DNA from 4 places in the Streptomyces sp. NPDC021012 genome. Region 3 is predicted to be linked to each of the others. Evidence: riboswitches for the same ligand, from Rfam matches in the RefSeq annotation. Region 3 holds a riboswitch; each other region holds the start of a gene.
What was found. A riboswitch is a leader RNA that binds a small molecule or an ion and turns the genes downstream of it on or off. The one in region 3 is predicted to bind cyclic di-AMP.
Positions count from the first base shown of each region.

Region 1: another riboswitch for cyclic di-AMP. It lies ahead of ACH4TP_RS06460 (transglycosylase SLT domain-containing protein); the one in region 3 lies ahead of ACH4TP_RS34345 (M23 family metallopeptidase).
Region 2: another riboswitch for cyclic di-AMP. It lies ahead of ACH4TP_RS20370 (M23 family metallopeptidase); the one in region 3 lies ahead of ACH4TP_RS34345 (M23 family metallopeptidase).
Region 4: another riboswitch for cyclic di-AMP. It lies ahead of ACH4TP_RS12040 (peptidoglycan DD-metalloendopeptidase family protein); the one in region 3 lies ahead of ACH4TP_RS34345 (M23 family metallopeptidase).

Region 1 is NZ_JBIRQU010000002.1:251,364-253,553, forward strand. It holds gene ACH4TP_RS06455 (hypothetical protein) at 1-349, opposite strand, end outside; cyclic di-AMP (ydaO/yuaA leader) riboswitch at 703-886, shown strand; gene ACH4TP_RS06460 (transglycosylase SLT domain-containing protein) at 892-1,773, shown strand; gene ACH4TP_RS06465 (phosphoribosyltransferase family protein) at 1,757-2,190, opposite strand, start outside.
Region 2 is NZ_JBIRQU010000005.1:603,033-605,222, reverse strand. It holds gene ACH4TP_RS20370 (M23 family metallopeptidase) at 1-862, opposite strand, end outside; cyclic di-AMP (ydaO/yuaA leader) riboswitch at 874-1,021, opposite strand; gene ACH4TP_RS20365 (PP2C family protein-serine/threonine phosphatase) at 1,234-2,190, opposite strand, start outside.
Region 3 is NZ_JBIRQU010000015.1:128,647-130,836, forward strand. It holds gene ACH4TP_RS34340 (M16 family metallopeptidase) at 1-936, shown strand, start outside; cyclic di-AMP (ydaO/yuaA leader) riboswitch at 1,137-1,302, shown strand; gene ACH4TP_RS34345 (M23 family metallopeptidase) at 1,315-2,085, shown strand.
Region 4 is NZ_JBIRQU010000003.1:472,286-474,475, reverse strand. It holds gene ACH4TP_RS12045 (SGNH/GDSL hydrolase family protein) at 1-288, opposite strand, end outside; gene ACH4TP_RS12040 (peptidoglycan DD-metalloendopeptidase family protein) at 441-1,373, opposite strand; cyclic di-AMP (ydaO/yuaA leader) riboswitch at 1,378-1,566, opposite strand; gene ACH4TP_RS12035 (tyrosine-protein phosphatase) at 1,907-2,190, shown strand, end outside.

The DNA of each region.
Region 1 (2,190 bases), on a different contig from region 3:
GGCGGGCGTAGCCGAGGTGGACCGAGGGGCGCAGGTCGGCCTGCCCGATGCGGCGCCAGGTGTGCAGCCGGTCGGGCAGTACGGCTCCGAGCCGCCCCGGGATGCGGCGCTCGGCGGGGAGCTCCGGCGGCAGGGCGGCGAGCGCGTCGGCCACGAGCCGGTCCACCGGCACGCTGAGCAGTCCCCGCCAGCCCTCCTCCGCCGGCGGCGACTCCTCGGGGGCCGTCGGCCCCGGCACCGCGGGGGCGGTCCAGTCCGTGACGATCCGCTGCCAGACGGCGCTCTCGAAGAGGGCGGCCGCCTCGCGGTCGAGGCTGTCGGGGCTGAGCAGGGAGGTGGAGGGGGGCATGGGGTGTCTCCTGGGTCGACTGTCTCCATCCTTCAAGACAAATGTCGGTTTTGCGACTTTTGACCCGCCCTGGGAGTTACCTCGCCCGGACACCCCATCACGGGTATTTCCCCCTCACTTACCCACCGCGGAATTAAAGCCCATATTCGGACATTACTCTCCGCGTGACGCGACTCACTCACTCGGACCGGAACCCCGGAGACGCCTCCTCCCGACCCATACCGCACAAGGAAGTTCGACATCCCCGATGCGGCATCGATCTTGAATTCGCCGAATTCCGTGATCCATTTCCCGATTCCCGGGGTCCACCCGTCTTGTTATCCGTCGCATTACTGGCCTACGGTCACCTCCATTCGAGCGGAACGCCCAATCCTGCCGCCGCTCGGTAAACCTCCCTTTCACCCGACGGCAGGAGCGGGGGACCCACGAATACGCCGGTCCGGAATCCGGAACGGCTCGGGGTGAAGCCGCGTGCGCGCGGCCGGACATCTCCCGTCCGAACCCGACAGCTCACCTCGCAGGCGCCGGAGAGGAAACCCGTCATGCCTGCTCACGGTAAGCACCGTCGCCCCCGTTCCGGCCGCGTCTCCCGCGGCCTCGCCCTGGTCGGCACGGGTGGCGCCGCACTCACCCTGCCGCTGATCGCCCCGGCCGTCGCCGGTGCCGCGCCCGTGGCCGGGGCCCCGGCGAGTGCCGCCCAGTCGGTCGCCGCGCCCGCCGCGCCGATCGTGGTCAAGGCGCCCGCCGCCCCGACCGCGGCCCACACGTACACCGTCGTGAGCGGTGACTCGCTTTCCCTGATCGCCCGCAAGAAGGGAATTCAGGGTGGCTGGAAGAGCCTTTACCGCGCGAACAAGAGCGCCGTAGGTGACAACCCGTCACTCATTCATCCCGGTCTCGAACTGACGATTCGTCGGGATTCCGCGAAGGCCGCCCCCGCGCGGGCGGAGAAGTCCGCCACGACCGAGCGGGCGAGCCGCTCGGAGCACCGGTCGGCCACCCCCGCCGTCGCCACCGGGACGGGCGCCTCCGCCGCGGCCGCCGCTCCGGCCGCCGCCGCTCCCGCCGCCGTCCAGGCGGCCTCGATCGCCGCCACGAACTACGCCGACAACCTCGACGGCTGGATCCGCGAGTCGCTGGCCATCATGGGCCAGCAGGGCATCCCCGGGTCCTACGACGGCATCTACCGCAACGTCATGCGCGAGTCCTCCGGCAACCCCCAGGCCATCAACCTCTGGGACTCCAACGCCGCCGCCGGCACCCCCTCGAAGGGCCTCCTCCAGGTCATCGAGCCGACCTTCCTCGCCTACCACGTGCCCGGCACGTCCCTGGACCTGTTCGACCCGGTCGCCAACATCACCGCCGCCTGCAACTACGCGGCCGACCGCTACGGCTCCATCGACAACGTCAACTCGGCGTACTGATCCCCGCACGCCGGAAGTGCTCGGCGAACCAGGAGGTGGCGAGGTCCGCCACCTCCTCCAGGGCGCCCGGCTCCTCGAAGAGGTGACCGGCGCCGCCCACGACCGAGAGCCGGTTCTCGCAGCGCAGCAGCGCCAGGGCCCGCCGGTTGAGGTCCAGGACCAGCGCGTCCGCGCCGCCCACCACCAGGAGCGTCGGGGCGCGCACCTGGGCCAGGCGCTCGGCCGCGAGGTCCGGCCGACCGCCGCGCGAGACGACGGCGCTCACCGGGGACGCGGGATCGCCCGCCGCCCACAGCGCGGCGGCCGCGCCCGTGCTCGCGCCGAAGTACCCGAGCGGGAGCCCCCTGCTCCCGGGCCGCCCGGCCAGCCACTCCGTGGCCCCGGCGAGCCGCCCGGCCAGCAGCGGGGTGTCGAAGA
Region 2 (2,190 bases), on a different contig from region 3:
AGCCGTAGGAGCCGGACCAGCCGGCCGACTTCACGGTGGCACCGTGGACCGCCTTGAGCGGGGTGCCCGTGGGGGCGGCGAAGTCGAGGCCGGTGTGGAAGCCGGAGGACCACATCGAGCCGGACTGCATGTAGGTGGCGGTGAGGGTGTACGAGGAGACCGGCAGCGAGTAGCTGGCGGCGAGCTGGGCGAGGCGCTCGGCCTCGGCCGCCTCGGCCTTCGCCTTGGCCTCCGCTTCCGCCTTGGCCTTGGCTTCGGCCTCCGCCTTGGCCTTCGCCTCGGCGGCCTCCTTCTCCGCGGCGGCTTCCTTGGCCTTGGCCTCCGCGGCGGCCTTCTCGGCCGCGGCCTTCTCGACGGCGGCCTTCTCGGCGGCGTCGGCGGAGGCCTGCTGCTGCTCGGCCTGCTGGAGGATGCGGGCGCGCAGGGCCTCGCCCGCGGCGGGGGCGGAGGCGGTCCGCTCCTCGGCCGGGGCGGTGTAGGTGGCGGAGGTGAGCGGGTTCGCCTCGGCCTGGGCGGCGGGCGCGCTCTCCTCTTCGGGGAGGAGGTCGCCGACGCCGGGGAGGTCGTGGGCGTCCGGCAGGTTCAGGTCCGGGAGGTCCGGCAGGGATATCGCCACCGGGGGCTTCTCCTGCGCGGTGGCGAGGCCGCCCGCGCCGACGGCGGCGATCACGCCGACGCCGAGGACGGTGGAGGAGCGGGCGAAGTTGGAGCGCTGCTTGACGACCCGGTGCCGGCCGCCGGAGCGGCTCTCGGCGCGCAGGGAGCCCTCGGTGGGGTTCCACTCGGTGTCCGGGGCGGAGGGAGCCGCACCACCACCGAAGGCGTCGAAGGGGGCTTCGGGTGCGGGAGTGTTGGACGCCACGGGGGCGCGCTCCTTTCCTTCCGTCTCGCCTACCGGGTTAGCTGACGGGTTCGGAGCGGGAAGGTCTCCTACGGGCACGCTCGCACGGGTGCGAAGGGGCCCGATTCACCCCAAGTGGTGGTTCCCCGGTTCCTTTTCAGGATTCGGCGCGTGCGCACGGTGCCGCCTCTTGCGACGGCTGGGACGACCGCGCTGCGTTATCGAACGTTAATAGACAGGGGGTCCCGATTCCAAGCCGTTCCTCTTGATCATTCATTGAATTGTGGGGCTATCGCCCGAGTTGACCCCCCTTCAGCAAGGCCTTCGGTGGATTCCGCGAAACCCCCGCGATCTGACGTTATGTCAATTGTTATCGCAGTGATACCCTTCGACTACGACCGGTGACCGGGCCCGCCCGGCGGCACCACCGGCATCGTCCGGCGCCGCTCGGGCTGCCCCGTCGCCGGGCGGCTCACCGCGAGCAGCGCCATGTCGTCCGTCGACCCGCCGCCCGTGTGGAGCCGTACGTCGTCCACGAGCGCGTCGAGCAGCTCCTCGGGTCCCGGGAAGATCCGCCCGGCGAGCCGCGCCGCCGGATCGTAGAAGACGCCCCGCGCGTTCCGCGCCTCCGAGAGGCCGTCCGTGTAGAAGAGCAGCGTCGCGCCCGGCGGGAACGGCCGCGCCTCGGCCCGGTCCGGCCACGCCGCCAGCTCGCCCATGCCGAGCGGCAGCGCCGCCTCGCCCGGCTCCAGGAGGTCCAGGCGCCCGTCCCCGTACAGCAGCAGCGGCGGCGGGTGCCCGCGGTTGACGACCCGTACGAAACCGCCGAAGGTCCCGCCGCCGTCGCCGCGCGGGATCTCGGCCAGGACGGCGGTGGTGAACCCCTCGAAGGAGTCGAGGTCGTCCCGGCGCATGCCCTCCCGGGCAAGGGCCCGCTCCAGGCGCCGCGCCACGCCCTCCAGGGTCCGCTCCGTCTCGGCCGCCTCCCGGAAGGCGCCGATGACGACGGCGACGGCCTCGACCGCCTCCATCCCCTTGCCCCGGACGTCCCCGACCACGAGCCGCACCCCGTGCGGGGTGTCCTGGACCGCGAACAGGTCACCGCCGATGAACGCGTCGGCCTGCGCCGCCTCGTACCGCGCCGCGCACTGCAGCCCGCCTATCCGCTCGGCGGGCATCGGCAGCACCGCCTTCTGCGCGGCCTCCGCGATGACCCGCGCCGAGGCGAGGCGCTCGCCGCTGCGGCGCACGACCCGGTTGATGAGGAGGGCGAGCGCGGAGACGGTGAGGACGGTCAGGGTCTCGGTGAGGGACGCGACCTCGTCGACGGTGCCGTTGTAGGAGTGCAG
Region 3 (2,190 bases):
ATCCCGCACGAGACGGCCAACCCGGGTCGCCGCGCCGCGAAGCAGCTCTCCAAGGAGCTGTTCCCGGCCGAGTCCCGGATGTCCCGGCCGCGCCAGGGCACCGAGGAGACCGTCGAGCGCATCGACGCCGCCGCCGTCCGCGCCTTCTACGAGGCGTACGTCCGGCCGGGCACGGCCACCGCCGTGGTCGTCGGCGACCTGACCGGCGTCGACCTGGACAAGGTCCTCGCCGAGACGCTGGGCGCCTGGACCGGTGAGCCGGCCGAGCCGCTCCCGATGCCGCCGATCACCGCCGACGACACCGGGCGGGTCGTCATCGTGGACCGTCCCGGCGCCGTGCAGACGCAGCTGCTCATCGGCCGGATCGGCCCCGACCGGCACGACCGCGTCTGGCCGGCCCAGGTCCTCGGCACGTACTGCCTCGGCGGCACCCTGACCTCGCGCCTGGACCGGGTCCTGCGCGAGGAGAAGGGCTACACGTACGGCGTGCGGGCCTTCGGCCAGGTGCTCCGCTCGGACGCCGGGGGGAACGGCGCGTCGATGCTCGCCATCAGTGGATCCGTCGACACCCCCAACACGGGCCCGGCGCTCGAGGACCTGTGGAAGGTGCTGCGCACGCTGGCCGCCGAGGGGCTGACGGACGCCGAGCGCGAGACGGCCGTGCAGAACCTGGTGGGCGTGGCCCCCCTCAAGTACGAGACCGCCGCCTCCGTCGCCGGGACGCTCGCCGACCAGGTGGAGCAGCACCTCCCGGACGACTACCAGGCCCAGTTGTACGCGCGCCTGGCCGAGACCGGCACCGTCGAGGCGACGGCCGCCGTGGTCAGCGCCTTCCCGGTGGACCGGCTCGTCACCGTCCTCGTCGGCGATGCGGCGCAGATCGCGGAGCCGGTGCGCGCGCTCGGCATCGGTGAAGTGACCGTCGTGACCGGCTGATTCCGGCCCCGAAGCGACAACAGGCGGACCCCGACGGCATAGTTCGTCGGGGTCATCCGCTTTGTCCGTATTGAGACCAAGGGTGATCGTTTGCCCTGTGGCATGTCTTACAAAAAGCGTGTCTGGTTGGTGATTGAAAGACGATCCGCATAGCGTCGAGGCGGCTGTTCGTCAGTTGCACGTGCCGCAACCGCGGCATCGGACAGTCATCGCCGAGTCCCCGTCAGGCGCGAGCCTGGGGAGCCGGGGACCCACGCGCAGTCCCTGGGGTGAATCGGGCGCCTTCGTCTCGTACGGAGGGGCTCGTAGGAGACCTTCCTGCTCCGAACCCGTCAGCTAACCCGGTAGGCGAGAGGGAAGGAAAGGACCAGCCTCTTCATGGCGTTCACCCGTGCCACCGGGAAGCATCGTGCTCCGAGCCGGATGGCGCGCCGCAGCGTGGGCATCGCCGGCGCCGCGACGCTGGCCACCACCGGCGTCATCGGAACCCTCGCCTCCCCGGCGCTCGCCGCCGACACGGACCACCGCTCCACCGAGGACACCGGTCTCACCCAGGTGATCACCGAGGACTCCCTCGTCGACCGGATCAACGCCCAGGCCGCCGCCCAGGAGCAGGAGGCCGTCGAGGCCATCGCCAAGGCGAAGGCCAAGGCCGAGGCGGAGCGCAAGGCCGAGGCCCGCGCCAAGGAGATCCGGCTGGAGCGCCAGCGCGCCGCCCGTGAGGCCGAGCGCCGCCGCCTGGCCTCCTTCCAGGCCCCCGTCGCCGGCTCGTACGTCTCCACCGGCTACAAGACCGGCGGCTCGCTCTGGTCCTCCGGCCAGCACTCCGGCATCGACTTCCACGCCGCCTACGGCACCCGGGTCGTCTCCGTCGGCTCCGGCACCGTCGTCGAGGCCGGCTGGGGCGGCGCGTACGGCAACAACATCGTCATCCGGATGAACGACGGCACGTACACCCAGTACGGGCACCTCTCCTCCATCGAGGTCCACGTCGGCCAGACCGTCGAGCCGGGCCAGCAGATCGGCATCTCGGGTTCGAGCGGCAACTCCACCGGCCCGCACCTCCACTTCGAGGCGCGCACGAGCCCCGACTACGGCTCGGACATCAACCCGATCACGTACCTCCGCTCCCGCGGCGTCAACGTCTGACCCCGTCCGGACCGGCTCCGGATCGCGTCGCGAAAGCCCCGGCTCGTACTGAGCCGGGGCTTTTCGCTGGCCAAAAGATATCCATGGAATCCGCTGGGGCATCGG
Region 4 (2,190 bases), on a different contig from region 3:
GTCGTTGCCGCCCGCGCAGAAGGTCACCAGGTCGGGGGCGAGTTCCTTCGCCCGGGGGACCTGTTCCGCCACGATCTGGTCGAGGAGGCGCCCGCGTACGGCCAGGTTGGCGTAGCGGAAGGCGTCGTGCTCCGGCAGCTGGTCGGCGAGCAGGACCGCGAAGCGGTCCGCCCAGCCGACGTACGCCCCCTCGGGCCCGGGGTCCCCGACGCCCTCGGTGAAGCTGTCACCGATCGCCGCGTACGACCCGAATGCGTTCTTGTCTGTTGATCTCGAATCGTCTGCCACGGGACCACATCCTTCCTCTTCTGATGTGACCTACGCGACCGTAAGGAAGGGTTGACGCAGGGTGACATATGCCACCGATAAAGATTCCGCCAAACCGGAATACGCCGGAGGCCCGGCACAGGGGTGCCGGGCCTCCGGGAGGCGACGTCGCGTCAGATGCTCACGCCGTGCGCGCGCAGGGCAGCCAGCGGGTCGATGTCGGAGCCGTACTCCGGCCCGGTGCGCATCTCGAAGTGCAGGTGCGGGCCGGTGACGTTGCCGGTCGCGCCGGAGAGGCCTATCTGCTCGCCGCCGGTGACGGTCTGGCCGGCGGAGACGGAGATCGAGGACAGGTGGGCGTACTGCGAGAAGGTGCCGTCGGCGTGCTGGATGACGACCTGGTTGCCGTACGCGCCGCCGTCGCCGGCGGAGTAGACGGTGCCGGGGCCGACCGCGTGGACGGGGGTGCCGGTGGAGGCGATGAAGTCGACGCCGGTGTGGTAGCCGGAGGACCACATGGAGCCGGCCTGGTGGTACGGGGTCGACATGCCGGCGCCGGGGATGGGGGCGACCCAGCCGGAGGAGGAGGTCGCACCGGCCGACGGGGCGGGCGTCGAGGAGGAGGTGGCGGTCGCGGCGGCGGCCGGGGCCGGGGCGCGCTCGCCGCCACGGGAGGCGCGGGGGGCCTCGTCGCCGTTCTTGCCGGAGCTCCACGTGCCCCGGTGGTCGGCCCCGGCCGTGCTCTTGGCGCCGAGGGTGAGCTTCATGCCGGGCATGATCAGCGAGGGGTTCTCGCCGATGACCCGGCGGTTGTCCTCGTAGAGCTTGTGCCAGCCGCCGGCGAGGTGGTGCTCCGAGGCGATCTTCGACAGGTAGTCGCCCCGCACGACGGAGTACGTCTTCGGCGCGGCCTTCGCGGGGGCGGCGGGCGCGGCCTTCACCGGGGCGACGGCGGGAGCGGCGGCCGGGGCGGCCTGCTCGGCGGCGTGGGCGCCGGTGGCTCCGAGGAGCGGGAGGGCGACGACGGCGCCACCGGTGCCGGCGGCGGCGAGGCCGCGGGTCAGACGGCTGGACTTGGGGCGGCGGTGCTTACCCTTCGCGGGCATGGCGAATTCCTCTCCGGCGCCTGCGAGGTGAGCTGTCGGGTTCGGACTGGAGATGTCCGGCCGCGTTCTCGCGCGACTTCACCCCGAGCCGTCCTTCTTCGAAGGGATCGGCGTACTACCTGGGTCCCCCGCTCCTGCCTTCTTCGGGTGAGTGCGGATTCCGGTCGGTGGCAGGATTCGGCGGTCCGTCCGGATTGAGCGCGACGCTAGACGAGGGGGGTCGGGGCGAACAAGCCACGATTTCCAAGCGCTTCGGAATCCGGTGGAATGCGGCCGGAATTCCGGTCACCCTCCGTGGATGACTCCCCCTCGACCTCCTTTTCCCCGGGGGTATTTGGAAAAGACGATCAGGCACGGTCCGTCACGGTTATGACGCTGCTCACGCGCCGATCCCCATCTCCCCTGCAACCGGGGCGGGTTATGCGCAATCAGTCAATACGGACAGATCACCCATTCCCGTCCCAGGGGGTGCGAGTCCCGGCCCCCACCCGAGATGATTGCCCCAGGAACCGATCTACAGAACAGGAGCAGCCGTGACGCAGCAGCTGCCGCAGGTCCCGCCCGCCGAAGGCGCCGAGCCCGAGCTGACGGAGGTCCGCAACTTCCGGGACGTGGGCGGCCTGCCGACGACGGACGGGCGCGCCGTCCGCCCCGGCCGCCTCTTCCGCAGCGGCCACCTCGCCCACGCGACGGAGGACGACGCCGCCTTCCTGGCCTCGCTGGGGCTGCACACCGTCTTCGACTTCCGCAACGAGTCGGACCGGAAGGTCGAGGGCGCGGACGTCGAGCTGCCCGGCGTGCGGAACGTGAACATACC